One region of the Streptomyces sp. NPDC023838 genome, then DNA from elsewhere that is predicted to be linked to it. Evidence: riboswitches for the same ligand, from Rfam matches in the RefSeq annotation. Region 1 holds a riboswitch; the other holds the start of a gene.
What was found. Region 1 has a riboswitch for cyclic di-AMP ahead of AB0G17_RS15890 (C40 family peptidase). Riboswitches for the same ligand answer to the same signal wherever they lie in the genome.
Positions count from the first base shown of each region.

Region 2: it holds a riboswitch for cyclic di-AMP, as region 1 does, so the genes downstream of both, AB0G17_RS04365 (M23 family metallopeptidase) here and AB0G17_RS15890 (C40 family peptidase) in region 1, are expected to answer to the same signal.

Region 1 is NZ_JBFAAD010000011.1:335-4,076, reverse strand. Features, by position in the region: gene AB0G17_RS15900 (ATP-dependent Clp protease proteolytic subunit) at 101-733, shown strand; gene AB0G17_RS15895 (hypothetical protein) at 738-1,046, shown strand; cyclic di-AMP (ydaO/yuaA leader) riboswitch at 1,362-1,546, shown strand; gene AB0G17_RS15890 (C40 family peptidase) at 1,550-2,026, shown strand; gene AB0G17_RS15885 (ATP-binding protein) at 2,154-2,585, opposite strand; gene AB0G17_RS15880 (helix-turn-helix transcriptional regulator) at 2,828-3,685, shown strand; gene AB0G17_RS15875 (DUF397 domain-containing protein) at 3,696-3,742, shown strand, end outside.
Region 2 is NZ_JBFAAD010000003.1:21,618-30,073, forward strand. Features, by position in the region: gene AB0G17_RS04360 (aldo/keto reductase) at 1-922, opposite strand, end outside; gene AB0G17_RS04365 (M23 family metallopeptidase) at 988-2,016, opposite strand; cyclic di-AMP (ydaO/yuaA leader) riboswitch at 2,079-2,226, opposite strand; gene AB0G17_RS04370 (PP2C family protein-serine/threonine phosphatase) at 2,383-3,531, opposite strand; gene AB0G17_RS04375 (hypothetical protein) at 3,692-3,979, opposite strand; tRNA gene AB0G17_RS04380 (tRNA-Met) at 4,135-4,208, opposite strand; gene AB0G17_RS04385 (PhlD) at 4,397-5,467, opposite strand; gene AB0G17_RS04390 (helix-turn-helix domain-containing protein) at 5,612-6,442, opposite strand; gene AB0G17_RS04395 (hypothetical protein) at 7,210-7,980, shown strand; gene AB0G17_RS04400 (GNAT family N-acetyltransferase) at 7,993-8,456, shown strand, end outside.

The sequences.
Region 1 (3,742 bases):
CGCCTGTACGTCCTGTACATTTTTTACAGAGGCATCGGCCCGAGACAGACAGAGACCGACGAGACAGACAGAGACATCGGTACGAGAGAAGAGGTTCGTCATGCACGGCATGTCCGCCCGCTACGTCCTGCCCGAGTTCTCCGAGCGCACCGCCACCGGGGTCCGCAGCCTCGATCCGTACTCCAAGCTCCTGGAGGAGCGGATCGTCTTCCTCGGCACGCCGGTCGACGACACCGCGGCCAATGATGTGATGGCCCAGTTCATGCACCTGGAGCACGCCGCCCCCGACCGCGACATCTCGCTGTACATCAACTCCCCCGGCGGCTCGCTCACCGCGATGACGGCGATCTACGACACCATGCGGTACATCACCTGCGACGTGGAGACGGTGTGCATGGGCCAGGCCGCCTCGGCCGCGGCCGTGCTGCTCGCCGCGGGCGCCCCGGGCAAGCGGCTCGCGCTGCCCGGCGCGCGGATCCTGATCCATCAGCCCGCGATCGCCGAACCGATCCAGGGCCAGCCGTCCGACCTGGAGATCTACGCCGATGAACTCCAGCGCGAGCGCGCGCTGTTGACCGATCTGCTGGCCCGGCACACCGGGCAGTCCACCGAGCGGATCAGCGCCGACATCGAGCGGGACACCATCCTCGACGCCGCCGCCGCGGCCCAGTACGGCCTCGTCGACCACGTCATCACCAGCCGCAAGAACTCGGCCGCCGCGCAAGGGAGGTAGAGCCGTGCTGCCCGAACTGCCGCCGCTGCCCGCGCTGACGCGCGCCGAGGGCGAGTTCGTCGACGCGTATCTGGACGCGCTCGACAAGCTGGGCCGGATCAACCCCGCCCGGCACAACGACACCTACGGCGCGCTGCGGGCCGCGCAGGCGCTCGTCGGACGGGCCGTGGCCCTGCGGGACGCGCTGACGACGATGCATCTGCGCGGCGAGACGGAGCTGCACTCCGAGACGCTGGCGCGGGTGCTGCGGATCCTCGACGGGGAACGCCGGGCGGGCCGCCTCACGATGCCGCCGCCGTCAGCCGCGAGTTGACGCCGCGGCGTCCGCGCACCCGCGCGCTGGTACGAGTGGGCGTCCCACGTTCGGACCATCCGATGGTCCGAACGACGGACCGCAAATGTTGCTCCGAATGCGCAGACACCGACCGGAATGAATCGTTCCGTCGCCGGTACGACGCAGGTCGGACACCCTGTCAGAAGTGTTGAAACATCGATGTCCACCCGAACGGGTCAGTCGTGAGGAGCCTCACAAAACGCCGTTTCGGCTCGGAAATCCGACACTTCGTGAGCCAAGATCCCTTCCGACGACAAGCCCCCGCCACCGCGGCGGGGCGGTCCGGGCGGACGCCGAGTCCTGCCGCCGTACCCGGACGACTGGTCGAACGAGTGGATCGGCAGGAGTGGAGGACCCGATTACGGCGGGCCCACCGGGAGACCGGGAGGCCCTTGGGGTGAAGCCGCGACAGCGGCCGGGCGTCTTCGCCAGTCCGAACCCGACAGGTCATCCTTCGCAGGCGGTTTGACGAAGGGTCGCGCATGTCTGCGCAGAAGAACTACGTTCCGTCCCTGCTGACCCGAGTCGGCGCGGTCTCCGCCCTCACCCTCGCCGCAGTCGGCGGCACGATGCTGGCGCCGGGCGCCAGTGGTGAGGCGAGCGCCGCGACACTCGCGACGAAGGCGCTCAACGTCGCCGCGTCGAAGAAGGGCGCGCCTTACCAGTACGGTGCCAGCGGCCCGTACCGCTTCGACTGCTCGGGGCTCACCCTCTACTCGTTCAAGCAGGCGGGCAAGAAGCTGCCGCGCACCAGCCAGCAGCAGTACAACAGCACCCGCCACATCACGTCGTCCGCGCGCGAGCGCGGGGACCTGGTGTTCTTCCACTCCGGCTCGAACGTCTACCACGTGGGGATCTACGCCGGGGACGGCAAGATATGGCATTCCCCCAAGAGCGGGTCCGTGGTCCGGCTGGAGAAGATCTGGTCGAAGAGCGTCTGGTACGGGCGCGTGCGCTGACGCAGCCGACACGGGCCGGTGAGCGTGGCGGGCCGGGCAACCCGCCCGCCCGCGCTCACCGCGCCCCGTGCTCGCTCACAGGCAAACCACCCGCCAGCCGCGTCCCCAACCTCACTGGGCAATACACCTAGGTCTGCACCGGCGCCGTCCACGGCAGCGCGATCCAGACGGTCTTGCCGCCCTCCGGCGTCGGCGTGACGGAAAGCCGCCCCCCGTACTCGGCGGCGAGCCAGCGGATGATCACCATGCCGCGTCCGTTGTCCTGCTGGACGGCGGCGGGAAGACGTTTCGGCCAGCGGGGGTGGCTGTCCGTGACGCCGATGTGGAGCTGCTCGTCGCGTTCGAGGCGCAGGTCCACGGTGAAGGTGGGCGACTGGCCGAGGGTGTGCTGCACGGCGTTGGTCGCGAGCTCGGAGACGATCAGGCGGATCGTGTCGGCGGTATCGTCGTCCGACGGAAGACCCCACTCGGTGAGTACGCCGGCGACATGCCTGCGGGCGGCGGAGACCGAGGCGGGATCGCTCGGCAGAGTGACGGTTGATTCTTGGTGGTCTGCCATGGCGACGCTGTCCCTTTCCCACCCGGGCCGGCCTGCTGGACGCGCAGCGAGCGGACAAACGCGAGGACGGCCCGGACTTGTGCTTCGCGCCAGAGTGCCACTCATCGTGCCGCCGGATGCGCCGATCCACCAAGATGTGCATATATCTGTCGCTCAAAGCGGTGAACTCTGCGACGAAGGACCGTATTTGGGCGCCACACTTGCCCATCGCCCGCATCCCGGCCGGGTGGAAGGAGACCGACATGTGGCACGGCCCCGCGGTACGCCGCCGCAAACTCGGCGAGGAACTGCGCCGGCTGCGCTGCGCGGCCGCCCTCACGAGCGGCGAAGTCGCCGGGCACCTGGGCTGGCACCAGTCCAAGGTGAGCCGGATCGAGACCGGCCGCAGCGGAGTGAAGCCCGTCGACGTGGCCCTTCTCCTTGAGGTGTACGGGGTTGAGGACCCCGAACTGCGGGCGCTGCTCGAAGCGCTGGCGGGAGCGGCGGACGGGCGCGGCAGCCAGTGGTGGCAGGCCTACCGGGGACTGCTGCCGCCGCAGTACCGGGACTTCATCAGCCTGGAGTCACAGGCGTCGGCGGCGCGCACCCTGGAGACGTCCGTGGTGCCGGGGCTGCTCCAGACTCCCGAGTACGCCCGCGCGGTGACCCGGGCGGCCCTCGGCGGGCTCGACCCGGCGCGGGTGGACTCCCTGGTGGAGGTGCGGCTGGCACGCCAGGAGGTGCTGCGGGCCGATCCGCCGCTGGAGCTGAGCGCGGTGGTCGACGAGGCGGCGCTGCACCGCGAGGTGGGCGGGGCGGCCGCGATGCGGCGGCAGTTGCGCCACCTCCTGGAGGCGGCTCAGCTGCCGCAGGTCCGGTTGCGGGTGCTGCCTTTCAGCAGCGGTGGCCATATCGGCCTCACCGGACCTTTCATTATCTTCTCCTTTCCGCACATTTCCGATCTGGACGTGGTTGTTATCGACCACTTGACGAGTAGCCTCTATCTCGAACGGAGAGAAGACCTTGAGGCGTACAGCGCCGCGTTCCACACGGTCGAGGCGCAGGCCCTCTCGTTCAAGGAATCATTGAATCTCATCGCCGTGATGGCTGACGGCGCGTAAGGGAGGCATGATGCCCGCACCCCCCGTGCATGTACCTTCCAGCACTTCTCTGCACGG
Region 2 (8,456 bases), on a different contig from region 1:
CGCTCAGCTCCGCGTCCGTGAGCTCCAGCTCCGCGACCGCGAGGAGCGCGGGCAGCTGCTCGACCGTACGGGCCGAGGCGATCGGGGCGACCACGGTCGGCTGGGCCGCGAGCCAGGCGAGCGCGACGCTCGCGGGCTCGGCGCCATGGGCCCGGGCGATGCGGTCGAGCGCGGCCAGCACCTTCGTACCCCGGTCGGTTTCCAGGTGCTTGGCGGCGCTCCCGGCCCGCGCGCTGTCCACGTTCTGGCCCGGGCGGTACTTGCCGGTGAGGAACCCGGAGGCGAGCGCGAAATAGGGAACCGCGGCCAGGCCCGAGCGGGCGGCGGTGTCCTGGAGGCGGCCCTCGTAGGTGTCGCGCGAGACCAGGTTGTAGTGCGGCTGGAGGGCGACGTACTTGGTGAGGCCCTCGCGGTCGGAGAAGTCCAGCGAGTCCTGGAGCCGTTCCGGGGAGATGTTGGAGGCGGCTACGGCGCGCACCTTGCCCTCCCGCACCAGCTGGTCGAGGGCGGTGACGATCTCCTCGACCGGGACGGACTCGTCGTCGAAGTGCGTGTAGTACAGGTCGATGTAATCCGTGCCCAGCCGGCGCAGCGACGCCTCGGCGGCGGCCTTGATCGTGGGGGCCGCCAGCCCCTTGAACCGCGGGTGGGCGCCCGCCTTGGTGGCGACGACGACGTCCTCCCGGTTGCCGCGCTCGGCCAGCCACTTGCCGATGATCTCCTCGGACTCGCCGCCCTCGTTGCCGGGGACCCAGGACGAGTACGCGTCGGCGGTGTCCACGAAGTTGCCGCCCGCCGCGGTGTAGGCGTCGAGCACCGCGAACGAGGCGGCCGCGTCGGCGGTCCAGCCGAAGACGTTGCCGCCGAGGGCGAGCGGGAAGACGGAGAGGTCGGAGGAGCCGAGGGGGCGCAAAGAGGTCATGGGGGGTGCAACGGGCGGGCGGGCCACGGCTATTCCGCGCCCCCGCCCGCGTCCCTGCGGCGGACTTACGGGTTGAGGCCCTTCGACTGCAGCCACCCCATCGGGTCGATGCCCGTCCCGCCCGGAGTGTGCACCTCCAGGTGGAGGTGCGGGCCCGTCACGTTGCCGGTGGCGCCGACGCGTCCGATCGTCTCGCCGGTCGTCACCTTCTGGCCCGCGCTGACGGCGATCGACGACTGGTGGCAGTACCAGAGCTCGGAGCCGTCCTCCAGCTCGATGACCGTGCGGTAGCCGTACGAGCCGGACCAGCCCGCCGACTTGACCGTGCCGCCGTGTATCGCCTTGAGCGGGGTGCCGGTCGGGGCGGCGAAGTCGAGGCCGGTGTGGTGGCCGGAGGACCACATCGAGCCGGCCTCGCCGAACGTCGAGGTGATCGTGTACGAGGCGACCGGGAGCGAGTAGCTCTTGGCGAGCTCGGCGAGCCGCTCCTCCTCCGCCTTCTTGGCGGCGGCCTCCTCGGCGGCCTTCTTCTCGGCCGCCGCCTTCTGCTCCGCGGCGCTCTGCGCGGCCTTCGCCTCGGCCGCCGCCTTCTGTGCCGCGGCCTTCTCGGCGGCCGCCTTCGCCTCGGCCTCGGCGTCGTTCTGCTGCTGCTCGGCCTGCTGGAGGATGCGGGCGCGCAGGGCCTCGCCGGCGCCGGTGGCGCCCTGTTCGGCGTCGGCCCGGGAGACGCCGGCCATGGTGAGGGGGGCGCTCGCGACGGCCTGGTCGGCCCGGTCGGCCGGGGAGGGGTCGGCCTTCTCGTCGCCCGCGATGTCGGAGATCAGCGTGCCCACGCCCGGCAGGGACTTGACGTCGGGGAGGTTGTTCGCGACCGAGTCGGGCAGGGATATGGAGACCGGCGGCTTGGTCTGGGCGCTGGCCATGCCGCCCGCGCCGACGGCCGCGATGACGCCGACGCCGAGGACGGTTGAGCTGCGGGCGAGTCCGCCGCGCTGCTTGGCGACGCGGTGTCTGCCGCGTACGGAGCGCACGGACTCCTCGGTGGGGTCCCACTCCTCCCACACCTCGGTGTCACTGGGCGCGGGCCCGTACAGGGAGACGGGGGGAACCGGCGGGGTGCCGAGGGCAGGCTCGTTGGACGCCACGGAGGCGCACTCCTTTCCTTCCTTCTCGCCTACCGGGTTAGCTGACGGGTTCGGAGCAGGAAGGTCTCCTACGGGCACCTTTCGAAGGTGCAAAGGTGCCCGATTCACCCCAAGTTGGTGGTTCCCCGGTTCCCTCGCGGGATTCGGCGCACGCGCGCGGTGCCGCCTATGACGACGGCTGGGACGACCGCGCTGCGTTATCGAACGTTAATAGACAGCGGGACCGGATTCCAAGCTGTTCCCGGTGATCGTTGGGGACAACTGATGGCGGTGTGTCAACTGTTGCGCGCAGGGAGGTTGTTCGACTACGCGCCGTCACGGCACCACGGGCATCGTCCGCCGCCGCTCCGGCTGCCGCTCGCCGGGCCGCCCCACCGCGAGCAGCGCCATGTCGTCGTTCGCACCCCCGCCCGTATGTCTGCGCACGTCGTCGACGAGCGCGTCCAGGACCTGGGCCGGTCCTGGGAAGATGCGGCCGCGCAGCCGCTCGTACGGGTCGTAGAAGACCCCGGGCGGATCGATGGAGCGCGCCTCGGAGAGGCCGTCGGTGTAGAAGAGCAGCGTCGCCCCGGCCGGGAAGGGGTACGCGTCGGCCCGGTCCGGCCACACCCCCAGGTCCGCCATCCCCAGCGGCAGGGCCGGGTCGGTCGGGGCGAGGACGTCCACCGCCCCGTCGGCGTGGAGCAGCAGCGGCTCGGGGTGACCCCGGTTCACCAGGCGTACGGACCCGGCGCCGCGCGGGATCTCGGCGAGCACGGCCGTGGTGAACCCCTCGACGGCGTCCAGACCGTCGCGCCGGGCGCCCTCCCGGGTCAGCGCGCGCTCCAGCCGCCCGGCCACCGCCTCCAGGGTCGTCTCCTGCTCGGCCGCCTCCCGGAACGCCCCGATGACCACGGCCACCGTCTCCACCGCCTCCAGCCCCTTGCCCCGCACGTCCCCGACGACCAGGCGCACCCCGTACGGCGTGTCCTGGACGGCGAAGAGGTCCCCGCCGATGAAAGCGCCGGCCTGGGCCGCCTCGTACCGCGCGGCCACCTGGAGACCGCCGATGCGCTCAGCGGGCGTGGGCAGCACGGCGCGCTGGGCGGTCTCCGCGATGACCCGTGCCGAGGCGAGGCGCTCGCCGCTGCGGCGCAGCATGCGGTTGGTGAAGAGGGCGAGCACGCCGACGGTGGTGACGGTGAACAGCTCGCTGACCGCCTCGCCGGTACTGGGGATGTCGTGCAGATACTCCGTGAGCAGCACCGCCGCGACCGCCGAGGCGCCCGCGACGGCCGTGCCGAGCGGGCCGAAGAACGGGGCCGCGATCAGGGGCGCGGCCGCGAAGAGGGCGGCGGCGGTCAGGTCGGGCGGCGTCGCCGCGTCGAGGACGATCCCGGCGACCAGCAGCACCAGGGGCAGCGCGCGCGCCAGGGCGAGCCGCCGGGAGCCCTCCCGGCCGCCGCCGTCCGATCGCTGCCGCACCTGTGTGGTCTCCTGCCCGTCCGCATGGGCCGCCGACGTTCCGCGCCCCACCCAGGGTGTCCGGCTCGGCCGCGCGCGGCGAGCCCACCTCGGCCAACCGGGTGCGGCCTCAGCGCCCCGCCGCAGCGCCCGCCTCAGTTGCCCGCCTCAGTTGCCCGCCCTAGTGCCGGTCCGCGCCCGTGGCGATCAGCCGCGCCCGGCACCGGCGGGGCCCCGCCCGGCCCCGTACACACGTCCCCCGGGCGTGGCGCCGGGCCGCCGGGCCGCCGTGCACGGAAGGGACGCCGCCCCTGGCGTACGAGGGCGGGGAGACCCAGGGCGGGGCGGGCGACAGGGGCAGCGACAGGGACAGACACATCAGCAGCCCGCACAGGGCGACGAACAGCGGCACCGCGGGCACCTTCCGCCGCGTCGCCGCCCGCAGCAGTCCCGCCAGACGCTCGCGCATAGCACACGTGAGACTACTGTACGTGGGCACCTCGGTCGGCGGGGTGACGGTCGGCCTACACCTTCGGGCGTCGCGGTGCACGCGTCCGTCGGCGCAGGGCCGGGGGAAAGCCAAAGGCCCGGCACATTTTCATGTGCCGGGCCCAAGGACTTCAGTAGCGGGGACAGGATTTGAACCTGCGACCTCTGGGTTATGAGCCCAGCGAGCTACCGAGCTGCTCCACCCCGCGTCGGTAAACACAACTGTACGGCATGCGGGGCGGTGCTCCGAACCGGTTAACGGGGGACGCTCACGGGGACCTCTCCCTGCCGGTCAAACGGGGGCGCTCACGGGAACCTCTCCCTGCCGGTCAAACGGGGGCGCTCACGGGAGCCTCGCCGTGGCTCCCTCCGCAGGGCGTTTCTGCGGGCGGTCCGCTCAGGCCGCTTCCCAGTGGCCCCGGGCCGCCGCCAGCACGAACCCCGGACCGAAGCCGATGATCAGGCCCGACTGCCGGTCGCCGGGGGCTTGCGCGTAGGTGCGGGCGAGGACGTCGAGGACGGCCGAGCCGCCCAGGTTCCCGTTGGCCGCCAGGCTCGCCCAGGCGTGCCGCAGATCGCCGTGGTCGCGGTCTCCGTTCAGGCCGAACCCGGCGGCCGCGTCCTCCAGGACCCGGGGCCCGCCGGGGTGGACGACCGCGAATTCGAGGGCGCGGCCGCTGCCGCCGAGCCATTTGCGTACCGCCGGGAGGCTGTCGTTGAGCGCGGCGGTGGCGGCGGACGTGGAGTCGAAGTGCAGCCCGGCGCCCGAGAGGCGGCCCCGGTAGCGGTCGATGCTGTCGGGCAGGACGTACTCGAAGGTGTCCTCGATGACGAACCCGGGCCCGCTCCAGGTCGGGCTGCCCGAGACGACGACCGCGCCCGAGCCGTCCCCGAAGAGCACCTTGTAGATCATCGATTCGCGGCTGGTGTCGCTGTGGTTGTACGTGGCCGTCGACAGGCACTCGGCGACGACGACCAGGACGTGCGAGCCCGGGTGCGCGGCGATGTCCTGGTGCGCCCGGACCAGGCCGTGCGCGCCGCCCGCGCAGCCGACGGTCGACATGGGGACGCGGCGTACGTCCGGCCGCAGGCCCAGCTCCCGTACGAGGGCGACGTCGAGGGACGGCACGGTCCAGGAGGTGGTGTGGCTGGTGACGAGGCAGTCGATGTCGTCGGGGGCGAGGCCCGCGTGGACCAGGGCCTGTCGCCCGGAGCGGACCGCGAGCCCCAGCGCGTCCTCGTACGCCGTCCTGTTGCGCTCCTCGATGGTGGCATTTCCGGCCACGGTCGGGGCGTCGAGGGGGCGGGTGAAACGGCGGGTGCGGACGGTGGTGGCCCGGGCGATCCGCAGGTGCGCCTCCAGCCGCGGCCGATCGGGGTTGGCACGTCGGATGTCCGCGCAGATCTCATCCGTGGCGATGACGTGGTCCGGCAGCGCTATGGCAGGGAGGGCTATGTGAGCGGGCACGAGTGAGCTCCCTCGGGTGGCCGACGAGCGAAACCTCAACCTACTTGAGACGGCTGGAATTCGTCCCTGAGAATTCGAACAGAGCTCAGCCGGAGGGAGTCGTTCCGCGCGCTGTCCCGCCCCCGGGACCCGCCGGTCGTACGCTCAGCTCGTCAACGGCGCGCTCAGCACGGGGTGACGGCTGACGAGCGACGCCCCCGGGGTGTAGAGCAGCAGCATCACCCGTGCCCCGGGCGAGGTGACCGGCTCGGCCACACAGGTCGTCACCCATCCGGGCCCCAACTGGCTGTGCCTGATGGGCCGTTCGGAGCCGTCGGGGTACGGGATCGGGGTCGCCCCGGTCTCCCGGTAGAGCGGCCCGGCGACGGGATCGGCCTGCACTTCTTCCTCCAACCGCCGCAGCTCCGCGTGGTTGGGCCGCATTTCCACCCCGTGCCGCAGCTGCGGCAGCACCATGGGCGCCCACCGCTGCGCCCAGTCCGTCAGGACGTCCTCGCGCGCCTCGGGCTCGAGGGTCATCCACCGCATGGTGTTGGCCGGAACCTCACCCCGCGGGAAGAGCGCGGCGAACTCCGCGTTGTGGGCGAGCAGGTTCCAGGCGGCGTCGGTGATGTAGGCCATCGCCCCGTCGATCTGCTCGACGACCCGCTGCCAGACACCGGGCACCGACATGCCGGAGTCGCGGTGCAGGGTGTACGGCGGGTACTCGCGCCGGGTGAGCCGCCAAAGGAACGTCCACTCCTGCTCGTTGAGGCGCAGCGTGCGCGCCACGTTCGTCAGAAACTCGGCGGTGGGGTTGAGCTGCCCGTTCTCGAACCGGTTGTACGTGCCCGGGGTGCGCTCCAGAAGGATGTCCATCTGCTCCTGGCTGAGCCCGGCGACCCGTCGCCCCGGCCCCGCCTGACGCGGCGGAAACCCGGCGGACTCCGGGTGGATGGCGGCGCGCCGCTCCTGGAGGAGGGTCTTGAGAGACATGCGGTCACGGGTGGCGAGCGGCAAAGCGGGACCTTCGTTCACGGGGGGACGGGGACGAACGGCTGTCGTCGCGGCGGGGACGACGGGGTGTGGGGGCGTGAGGGCGTGACGACCTGAGGGCCTATCGGTCCGCCGGTGTATGGGGCCTGCCGGCCATAGACCTGCCGGCCTGCCGGTCCGCCGGTCCGCCGGTCCGCCGGTCCGCCGGTTATCGGTCTGTCGGCCTCTCGGTCCGTCGGTCTGTCGGGGGCGCTCCCCTCTCACGAAAGCCGCTGCCCGGAGTGCCGGGGCGGCCCGGGGCCGGATGTTGATGGCTGGATCATTATCTGCAATTCGACCCCCTGGAAAGGGGGCGGGGTACCCCTCCAGACTGTTCCGCACGAAGCCCTCACGGGCTCGTACGTATCGGACCAGGTGAAAGCGGTTGCTTGGTGTCTTCTAGGACGCCGCGCCCCGCCCCTTCACCCGGGACGCGGCGGATGTCCCTGTGCCGCGGGGACGGCCGGCGTACACGTACCCCGAACAGCGGCCGGTGTCGACAATCGCCAATACGTCGCGTCCTCGACACCGGCCGCCCGCGGCACGCCGGAGAGCAACATTCCCCCGTCTCCGGCCAGTCCCGGCATGCGGGCCGGGACTGAAACGGCCGGCGCCGTGGAGCCCGCCCCCTCTTGGGCGGCCCCACGGCGCCGGCCGTGTTTTTGGTGCGGGTGGCGCTGCCGGTGAGGTGGTGCTGCCGGTGAGGCGGCCCCGCGCGCCTTGGAGATGTGAGTAGCGCCTCGTACACCTTCGGCGTGGGCCGTGAGCTACAGACGATGCTCGCCGAGCTGCACGGGCACCGGGCCTGGTATGGCTACGACGGCGGGCGCATCGCGGAGGGCCGCGCCGCCTGCATGGAAGCCCTCGCCGCGGCGCAGCTCGTCGACAACCCGCTGCTACAGGTCTCCGTGCTGGAGACGCTCGTACTCCTCGCGGTCAAGGCCGGCCGGTCCTGGGAGGCTGCGAGTGCCGTCGAGAACGCCTACCGCCTCGCGACCCAAGCAGGGGCAGGTGCGACGGTGCACCTCGTGATCGCGCTGCGCGATGCCAACGTCGCCACGCACGCCGGGGACCTGCCGGGCGCCCGACGCGCCCTGTCCCGCGCCGTCAGCTACCAGGGGCGTGCGGACGCCGACACGGACGTGCCCAACTGGGCCAAGTTCGTGGGTCCGTTCGAGGTCGACTACGCCACGGCGGACATGTACGTACGAGCAGATCAGCCCAAGCGCGCCGTGCCGTTCCTCCGGGCGGCCGTGCGCGGCATTGGCGGTGGGCTCGCCCGGAACAGCGCCTCGTACCGCGTCAAGCTCGCCGGTGTACTCCTCGCCGCGGGGGAGGTCGACGAGGCGTGCGCCGAGGTGGGCGGCGTGCTGGATACCTGGGGAGGCATCGCCTCGCCCCGGCTGCTGTGCAAGGTGCACGATTTCCAGCGGGCGGCCGGGGTAGTCGACAGCCCAACCGCCCGCGAGTGCGTGGCACGTATCCGCGAAACCGTGTGAGAGGGCCGCCGGATGAGTCAGCCAGCACAGGCCAGCGTCGAGCAGCTCGACGGGCCGGCCGCCGCCAGGGCCGAGGAAGCGTTCCGTCTGGTCTACGCCGAGGCGTTCGCCGAGCCGCCGTACGACGAGACCGAGACTGACGTCGCAGCCGCGTTCCGCCGCTTCCGGTCGCAGACTCGCAAGGCCACCTTCCGCGGCGCCCTGGCGAGCACCTCGGACGGCGAGGCCGTCGGCATGGCGTACGGCTACCCACTCGGGCCGCAGACGGGCTGGTGGGACCAACTGACTGTGCCCGTGCCCGACGAGATGCGGCGCGAGGACGGCCGCCGGACGTTCGGCCTGATGGAACTCGCCGTGCGGGCCGCATGGCGCAGGCAGGGCATCGCCCGCCGCCTGCACGATGCCGTCCTCTACGGCACCGAGGCCGAGCGGGTCCTGCTCAACGTCCACCCGGACAGCAAGGCGGCCGTGGCCAC